3 regions of the Clostridium sp. MF28 genome follow, and region 2 is predicted to be linked to each of the others. Evidence: riboswitches for the same ligand, from Rfam matches in the RefSeq annotation. Region 2 holds a riboswitch; each other region holds the start of a gene.
The links. A riboswitch is a leader RNA that binds a small molecule or an ion and turns the genes downstream of it on or off. The one in region 2 is predicted to bind lysine.

Region 1 (3,292 bases), 1.1 Mb from region 2:
CAGCTCAATTGGTCATAGAAAATGCGCCATACAGAAATGTTAACGAAAAACTTTTAGCGTATGTAGAAGAAAAACATAAGCACTTAAAGAAACACGAAGTAATAACAATAGTAATGCCTCAATTTATTATACATAAATGGTGGCATCAGACACTTCATAATCAAACATCAATACTTTTAAGAAGATCTATACTTAAGATGAGAAATGTAGTTATTGTAACTGTGCCTTATATAATTAATGAATAGGATCATATAATATAGAAAGGAGAGTACCTCAAAAATATTTGAGGTACTCTTATTATTTCCAGAGAAATATAATATTTAAAGCTAAAATAGAAAGTACAAGTAAAAGTTAAACTTAAAAATTATGATCTTACTTTTTGTTACTATTTATCAGAGAAGTCTAAATCAACTTTATCTAAAGGAATAACTTTAGTCTTATTCTTTATTTTATAACCTACGTATAAGATTAAGAATAATGGAAGTCCTATATAAGCTGCAATTAATCCATTCCAATCAATCGCCTCAGGAGTAATGTATGAATATCCTTGACCTATTATTATAATAATACACATTAATAATGCTAATATTGGACCAAATGGATATAAACTAGCCCTATATTTTAACTCATTTAAATCCCTTCCTTGATAAACATATGCTTTCCTAAATCTATAGTGGCATATTGCTATACCTACCCAAGCTATAAATCCAGCAAGACCAGATGCTGCAACTAGCCAAACATAAACAGTACTCTCTGCATATAGACCTGTTAAAAAGCAAGCAGAAGCTATTAATGTAGTTAGAAGTACGGCATTTATAGGTACACCTCTATTATTTGTTTTAGCAAAAGCTTTAGGAGCCATACCTTCTTTAGCCATTGCATAAAGCATTCTACTTGATGCATACATACCAGAGTTACCAGCAGATAATACAGAAGTTAATATGATCGCATTAATCAGTGAAGCAGCACCTGCAATACCAGCTTTTTCAAATACCATTGTAAATGGGCTTGTATCAAGTCCAGCTTCAGTAAATGGTATTATTGCTCCTAGGACAATAATCGTACCTAGGTAAAATATTAATATTCTCCAAAATATTGATTTTATAGCTTTTGGAATATTCTTCTCAGAATCTTCGCTTTCACCTGCAGCAATTCCAATAAGTTCAGTACCTTGAAATGAAAAACCTGCAATTAAGAAAATAGAAAATATTGATTTAATTCCTCCATGGAAGGGTCCATCTTCAATGGTGAAGTTATGAAATCCTATTTTATCTCCACCCATTATGCCTACAATCATTAAAACACCAATTACTATGAATATAAGAACGGTAACCACCTTAATACCAGCAAACCAGTATTCTGATTCTCCATATGCTCTAGATGATAAAATATTTAAGCCTACTATAATTACTAAAAATAAAATACTCCAATATAGGGCATTTACATCTGGAAACCAGTATTTCATCAACAGAGCACCGGCAACCATTTCGGCTGCAATTGTTATAGCCCAGTTGTACCAGTAGTTCCAGCCAAGGGCAAATCCAAGAGCTGGATCAATAAATTTATTAGCATATGAGCTAAATGAACCAGATATTGGCATATGAGTTGCCATTTCTCCTAAGCTTGTCATTAAAAAGTATACCATTATACCTACTAGTGCATAAGCTACTAATGCACCACCAGGACCAGCTTGGTGGAGAGTATCACCCATTGCAAGGAATATACCGGTACCAATAGATCCGCCTATGGCTATCATGTTTAAGTGTCTTGCTTTTAAACTTCTCTTTAATTCGTGATTTTCTTCACTCATTTTTCTATCCTCCATTATGGTTTTAAATTTCCATAAGCAAGTAACTAAGATAATATAAAAATTAAAACAATAAAAAAAGCCATGAGAGCATACTCATGACATAAATACGAAAGTTACACATTTTAAAAATATGACGAATATCGACATTTACATTAAAAATAGCTCTCCACAAAATAAGTTGTGGCAGTCTTGTATATATTTTACACAAGCCCAGCAAATAGTATTAAAGCAACAGCTATTTACTTCGGCGAAAGTTCCTTTCTTATTACTTCAATGAGCTTACCTCCATAATAATACTCTTAAATTTCGCGCCTCTATCTTAGTTATTTACCTATTAAGTTATATGTAATTATGTAATAAAATGAGGAATAAGTCAATATAAAATATTTAACAATTTATAAAAATGCATAGAAAATGACTAAAATATTTGCATATTAAAAGCGACTATTGAAAATTATTTCAATAGTCGCTTTTTTAATATTTATAAATAAATATACTATCTTGGTAAGGATTAGTGTTTGTATTTAGCTTTTTATACAAGTTGGCACCATACTAAGATTATATATTTAAAATAGCATTTTTTATTCTAAATTTAATTTATTTTTTAATATATAGCTTGTTATTATGAAATAAACTATTATGAAGATTATATTAAATACTGTGATAGATATTAAAAATAAATTAATAGGCCAAAGAGATTCAATATTTCTTAGTAAATCAGGCAGTCTAGAGGATGAAAAAGCTATCCCAATAGATGAGGATATTGCACCTGCAATTAAATTTAATATTATGAATGCCCCGAAAGATGAAAGAATTCTATGCTTACTAAATATATGCCCAATTGATATAGAAGCATAAATCATACTAATAAATTTTACAAACTGAAATATCATAGCAATTAATAATTCTATAATAATTACATAAATTTGTATTCCTATTTTAGCATAACCTTCTGAAAGAGCCCTAAAAGTTTCAGAAAAGAATTGACCAAAAGCCCTAGGGTCAAATGCCATAATAATTATTGAAAGTATGGCTACAATTCCACTTATTATAGTCCAAAAAGTAGCAATTGAAAGTTTGCTTGTAATGTTTGTGATGGTGCTCACTGGAAGGGTGTTCATTAAATATCCTTCATCACCAAGCAGATTTTTATAAAATCTTTGGATAATTATGAAAAAGGTGACTATGAATACAGCAGCCATAGTACATCCGTATCCAAAGATGCTTAGTATAAATGGGATTGAACCAAATCCTTGAAGTTTATGGGATAGACCAGTTCCGATAAAAATTTTATTAATGATAGCAAATGCTAATAATACTAAATATAGCGGTATAAGGGTTCTGCCAGTTGCTTTTACCTCATACTTCATTAATTTTCCTAACATCTAAATACCTCCCTAAATAGAGCATCAACACTCTTGCCTTCATTTTCTCTTATTTCATCAACACTTTTAGTTAAGAATATATTTCCATATGATATAA
Region 2 (3,292 bases):
TGAAGCCCACCTCAAGATGAGATTTCCCATAGCATAAGCTAGTAAGCCCCTTGAAGACTACAAGGTTGATAGGTCAGAGGTGTAAGTATGGTAACGTATTTAGCTGACTGATACTAATAGGTCGAGGGCTTGACCAATATAGTCAAGTTGTAAATACATTAAAGAAACTGTGTGCAATTTGAAAGAACAAAACTTTCAATTGAATAATGAATACAAATCGCTAAAGCGATTTGCATAAGTTTTTCAACCAAATCAGAGATTTGGGAAAAGCTAATATCTCGTGATGATGGCATAGAGGTAACACTCCTTCCCATTCCGAACAGGAAAGTTAAGGTCTATAGCGCCGATGGTACTGCATGGGAGACTGTGTGGCAGAGTAGGACGTTGCGAGGTAAGCAAAAGATAGTTGTAATGACTATCTTTTTTATTTTAGTTTTATTAAAGTCGTAATAAGTTAATTATCTTTATAGAGAATATAATTAGCTTATTGTCGTTAGGAGAGGTTATGTATTCATATAATATGACATTGCTTATCATATGCCCATTAGTATTTTGCGCAGGTTTCGTGGATGCTGTTGCAGGTGGAGGTGGAATAATATCTTTGCCAGCATATATTTTTGCTGGAATGCCAATACATATGGCATATGGAACTAATAAGTTTGCAAATGGTATTGGAACATTTGCAGCTTCTATAAAATTTTTAAGTAGTGGTAATATAAAAATTAAACCAGCATTAATTTCAGCCATAGGTGCTATTATAGGATCTTGGTTTGGAACGCAATTAGTATTGCTACTAGATGAAAAGTATTTGCAATACTGTCTTATTATCATCTTACCTATTGTTGCAATTTTTCTTTTGTTTAATAGAAAAATTGGAGTAGAAAATAACGAAAAGAAAGTAGAACATAGAAAGATTTATTTAGTGGCAGGAATAATAGGTTTAGTAATAGGAGCTTATGATGGATTTTTTGGTCCGGGAACAGGAACATTTTTAGTTTTAGCCTTTACATCATTTTTAGGATTCAATCTTATAACTGCGTCTGGTAATGCTAAGATAGTGAATTTGGCATCTAATTTTGCAGCACTAATAGCTTATATATTAAATGGCAAGGTTTTATTTATGATAGGTATACCTGCAGCTATATGTGCTAGTTTAGGAAATTATTTAGGGGCACATTTTGCAATTAAAAGTGGAGCGAAGATCATAAAGCCGATAATAATATTAGTAATAATTATGTTATTTGGCAAAGTGATAGATGCTATTTTATTTACAAGTAGTTAATTAAATGATATAATTTTAATAATGTAATAACGAAAACCTAAGGTAGAGGTGCTATTAATAAAGAGTATTTATTATGAGTTGGCAAACGTTGACTAATAAAGAAAGGTATTATAGCCGAAGATTTAGATTATGCAAAAATTTATTTCTGGGTATGCATAAAATATATGCATAACTGTCACGAAAGTGGAGAGCTACAAGGATTTGGTGAAGCTATAGATAATAATGTTATAGTTATGATATTATTATGTTTTAGTTTTGTACAAGTTTTATGCGGTTAACTCTACCCGTTGGTATATATGCTAACGGGTTTTCTTATTTAATAAAATAGATTTGAGGAGTTGGAAAAGTTGGCAAAGGTTGAAGGAGTTCTAGTACCATTATTAACACCATTTAAAGATGGAAAGGTAGATTTTAAATCTTACAAAAGAATGATTAATCATTACGTAGAAGAAGGAGTAAATGGAATTATACCACTTGCAACTACAGGAGAATCACCTACAATACTAGAGAATGAATATGAAGAAATTTTAGAAAAAACTGTTGAATATAATAAGAATAGAGTTCCAGTATACATAGGATTAGGCGGCAATAATACAAGTGAAGTAATTAAAAAGCTAAAATTAGTAGAAAAGCATAAAGTGAATGGAATACTATCAGTTACACCATATTATTCGAGACCAGATCAAAGAGGTATTTATGAGCATTTTAAAAGTATATCAGAATCAACTGATTTGGATATAGTACTTTATAATATACCATATAGAACTGGAGCTAATATTGAAAATGAAACTGTGCATGTATTATCTCAGTTAAAAAACATAATAGGAATAAAAGACTGCTGTGGAAGCATGAAGCAAACAACTGAACTATTAATGAATCCTCCAAAAGATTTTTCCATCTTAACAGGTGAAGACATGTATTTTTATACGACGCTTATGCTTGGAGGACAAGGCGGAATAATGGCATCAGCACATCTAAATACTAAAGATTTTATTGAGGTATATAACTTAGCTAAGGCTAATGATCATCAAGTTGCACTAAAAAAATGGAATTCTCTATATAAAATGATACCGCTATTATTTTCAGAACCCAACCCAACACCTCTTAAATATAGCCTAAAGAAACTAGGGCTAATAGATTCTGATGAGGTTAGATTGCCATTGATGAACATTACAAAAGGACTAGAAAGTAAGATAGATAAGATATTAGGTATTTAAGAGAAAAAGCATAATTATGTTATAGATAATTGTTAAAAAAATTGAATAAGTTAACCTTAATAAAAATCACTTTTTATTAATTTCTCTATAAATTATTCTAGTAATGTAGTAATAATAAGGGATTATTTTGACTACTCTAGCATTTAGGAGTAAGATAGAGACTGACAAATTTAATAAGGAAGTGATTAGAAATGATGCCTAAGTTCTTTTCTATGATTAAGAACAAGGAAATTACTAGAGAGCAAGTTATGAAGGATATTATAGCTGGCGTTATTGTAGCTGTAATAGCATTACCGTTGTCAATAGCACTTGGAATATCATCGGGAGTATCTCCAGAGAAAGGGCTTACGACAGCAATATTTGCAGGATTTATTATTTCGCTCTTAGGTGGAAGTAAAGTTCAAATAGGTGGACCTACAGCGGCATTTGTCGTTATAATTTATTCTATTATTCAAGAGTATGGTATAGGTGGACTTGTTGTAGCAACGATAATGGCTGGAATTATATTAGTAATAATGGGGATTTTAAAGTTTGGTTCATTAATTAAGTACATACCCCAGACAATAACAATAGGATTTACTGCTGGTATAGCAGTAACGCTGGTATCCACTGAAGTCAAAGATTTTTTAGCATTGAAAATTGAAAATGTTCCAGCAGAGTTTTTTGCAAAATGGAAAAGTTATCTTACCAATATAGGAACGTTAAATACATGGTCGCTAATAATAGGTATAAGCTGTATTTTTATAATGATATTTTGGCCTAAAGTTAGTAAGACAATACCTGGATCAATGAT
Region 3 (3,292 bases), 350 kb from region 2:
CTTATTATCTGGTACTTTAAAACTTCCATTGTATATCTCATTATTTTTCACATAGTCTTCCTTGAGCTCCTGACCGTTTCTATAAACAACACCGTTTTTAATTTCTATTGTATCTCCTGGAAGTCCTATTAATCTTTTTATTAAAATCTCACCCTTAAATTCGTCATTTTTAAATAATACAATATCTCCTTCTTTTAAATTTTTAGGATTATGCACCCTAGTTACTAGCAATCTATCTTTAACTTCTAATGTTGGAATCATAGATCCACTTGTAATCCAAACACCGTATCCCACAAAATTCCATACAAGAAGCGCTATGCAAAGAACAACTGCAATATCAATTATCCATTCATTTAATATGGACTTCTTTTTTTCTTTTTTATCTGCTACAATTTCATCTTCGTTATTTTCTGCCACAATATTACCTCCATGTCCCATATTACACATAATTTTTCATTAATACCCCATTTTTTCATAATCCTTAATTATATAAATCATTTCACTTAAGAAGTTCTTAGTTGCGCTTCGCGCTTTTTTCTAATTAAAATGATCTTGGTTGCGCTTCGCGCTTTTTTCTAATGTGCATATTTTAATATGCTATATTAGTATAACATATTTTACTATCTAAAATATTTATAAGATGTTAATTTTATAACAAAAATATGCACCAATCTTAAAAATTAGTGCATAATCCTTTTAGGAAATCTATATAATTTAAATTCTTACTTAAACATATTCAAATACTTATATCTATTCAACATCATTCTTTAATAGATCATCATAAGATTCTCTTTTGCAAATAAGTCTTGTTTCATTATCTTTAACCATTACAACCGCTGGCTTTGGTATTCTATTATAATTGCTTGACATAGAATAACCATATGCTCCTGTAGTCATTATTGCTAGAATATCTCCGCTTTTAACTTCTGGAATTTTAATATTTTCTAATAATATATCTCCCGATTCACAACATTTTCCTGATATTGTAACTGTTTCTTCTCTATCTCCTTCAACTCCACTTGCAATAATACATTCATATTCTGCATTATAAAGAGCCGGTCTTATATTATCAGTCATTCCACCGTCTACTGATACATATTTTCTAACACTCGGAATTTCCTTGACTGATCCTACAGTATATAAAGTTGTTCCTGCATTAGCTACAATACTTCTTCCTGGCTCTATTGTAAGAATTGGCCTTTCTTGACCTGTTCTCGCACACACTTCATCAACTTTATTAATTATTGTGCTGCAATATTCTTCAGTACTTCTTGGTTCATCTCCCTCGGTATAATATATACCAAAACCTCCGCCAAAATCTACTTCGTTTATTAGGTAACCTAGGTTTTCCTTTGTATTTCTCACAAGTTCTAACATTATTTCAACAGCATCTTCATATGGCTCTAAGTCAAATATTTGCGAACCTATATGACAATGTATTCCTGCAAGATTTATATTCTCTAAACTTATAGCTTTTTTAATAGCATCTTCTATTATAGTATCAACTGGAGCAAAGCCAAATTTTGAATCTATTTGTCCAGTCTTTATATAATCATGAGTATGCGCTTCAATACCTGGTGTTATTCTTAAATAAATATTTTGTACCTTATTATATTCTTTAGCTATATCATTTAATGCGTCTATTTCGTAATAATTATCTACTACAAAATTACCTACACCTAGTCTTACGCCAAGTTCAATCTCAGATAGAGTCTTATTATTTCCATGGAACATAACTTTTTCAAGTGGAAATTCAGACTTATATGCAGTGTATAATTCCCCCCCAGATACAACATCAAGACACATATTCTCTTCCTTCAATAATTTACACATTTGAAGTGTCAAAAATGCTTTTCCTGCAAAAGCTACTCTATTATTATTCTCTTCGCACTTGAAATATTTTCTATAATCCCTACAGTATTCTCTTATTAAATCTTCATCAAATACATATAACGGACTCCCATATTCTCTCACTAAATTTTTAGCACTGATGCCTCCAATCATTAATTGATTGTCTTCTACTTTCATTGTTCCAAACAACTTCATTTGATTAACCCCCAAATTATATTTTATTAGCTATTGCTTCATTGATTAAAATAAATCACAACACCAATTTCAATAAAAAATATCCGTTTTTTGCATTGCCTCCGGATTATTGATGTTGTATTAACTAATAATTATAATAAAAAACAAACGCCACAGAGTGTATCTGTGACGAGTGGTAGATATTTACGCTAAATTTATGCACAATATTTTCATTAATTATCAATTCTTCGCAAAAGATTAATAAATGAATTTGAACGTCTATACTAACAAAATCATTATTATTCTTTTCAAACTGTTAATTTATAACTGAAAAAAGTACCTTGTAGCTCAACACTCTTCGTGACAGTTATTCACATATTCTATGAATACCCAGAAAAAGATTATCGCATAATAATCTATTTTCTTCGGCTGTAATACCTTTTAGTATAAATCAACGTTTGCCAACTCCTCATACCTACTATTTATTGCAGCACCTCTACCCCAGGTCATGTTATATATTATATTATTAGAATTCATTAATATTTTAATATTAATGACATTATAAATCATTATCTGCACAATATCATTTTATTAAACTGTTACAAATATGATACCATAAATTAAACTTAAAGCAATACTTTTTTAACTTTAAATTAATGGTATAAAACCCAAGCTTATTAAGTTCTTATTCTTTCCTATACTCATCCATAAGATCTCCCATAATACTTGCTGATGTTGGTGGCGTAAAAGTTATAGCATTTGCTCCAGCTTGAATTGTCTCTTTAATTGACTCTTCAGTTGGTCCTCCAGTTGCTATTATAGGAAACTCTGGAAATCTCTTTCTGATATTTCTGACTATATTAGCGGTATTTCTTCCACCTGAAACATTAAGTATTGTAGCTCCAGCTTCAATCCTTTTAGTAACATCTTCATCTTCAGAAATGACCGTTACTATTACTGGTATATCTATTGTTGACCTAATCTTATTAACAATTTCATTACTCGTAGGTGCATTTACAACAACTCCCATAGCACCTTTAAATTCTGCATCCATAGCTAAATTCACAACTCTTTTTCCTTGTGTTATTCCTCCACCTACGCCACAAAAAACCGGAACATCAGCTGCCATAACAAGTGCCTGTGTTATTACAGGCTGTGGTGTAAATGGATATACCGCAATAATTGCATCAGCATTGCTATTTCTTATTAATGCTACATCTGTACTAAATAGCAATGATTTTATTCTCTTCCCAAAAATTTTAATTCC

Region 1: another riboswitch for lysine. It lies ahead of AXY43_RS18945 (amino acid permease); the one in region 2 lies ahead of dapA (4-hydroxy-tetrahydrodipicolinate synthase).
Region 3: another riboswitch for lysine. It lies ahead of lysA (diaminopimelate decarboxylase); the one in region 2 lies ahead of dapA (4-hydroxy-tetrahydrodipicolinate synthase).

The regions. Positions count from the first base shown of each region.
Region 1 covers NZ_CP014331.1:4,322,147-4,325,438, forward strand. The annotation lists gene AXY43_RS18940 (APC family permease) at 1-245, shown strand, start outside; gene AXY43_RS18945 (amino acid permease) at 386-1,810, opposite strand; lysine riboswitch at 1,962-2,135, opposite strand; gene AXY43_RS18950 (hypothetical protein) at 2,392-3,195, opposite strand; gene AXY43_RS18955 (ABC transporter ATP-binding protein) at 3,189-3,292, opposite strand, start outside.
Region 2 covers NZ_CP014331.1:3,240,028-3,243,319, reverse strand. The annotation lists rRNA gene AXY43_RS13860 (23S ribosomal RNA) at 1-137, shown strand, start outside; rRNA gene rrf (5S ribosomal RNA) at 277-393, shown strand; gene AXY43_RS13850 (sulfite exporter TauE/SafE family protein) at 506-1,282, shown strand; lysine riboswitch at 1,318-1,484, shown strand; gene dapA (4-hydroxy-tetrahydrodipicolinate synthase) at 1,630-2,499, shown strand; gene AXY43_RS13840 (SulP family inorganic anion transporter) at 2,691-3,292, shown strand, end outside.
Region 3 covers NZ_CP014331.1:2,886,264-2,889,555, forward strand. The annotation lists gene lepB (signal peptidase I) at 1-447, opposite strand, end outside; gene lysA (diaminopimelate decarboxylase) at 751-2,046, opposite strand; lysine riboswitch at 2,362-2,532, opposite strand; gene AXY43_RS12305 (hydrolase) at 2,711-3,292, opposite strand, start outside.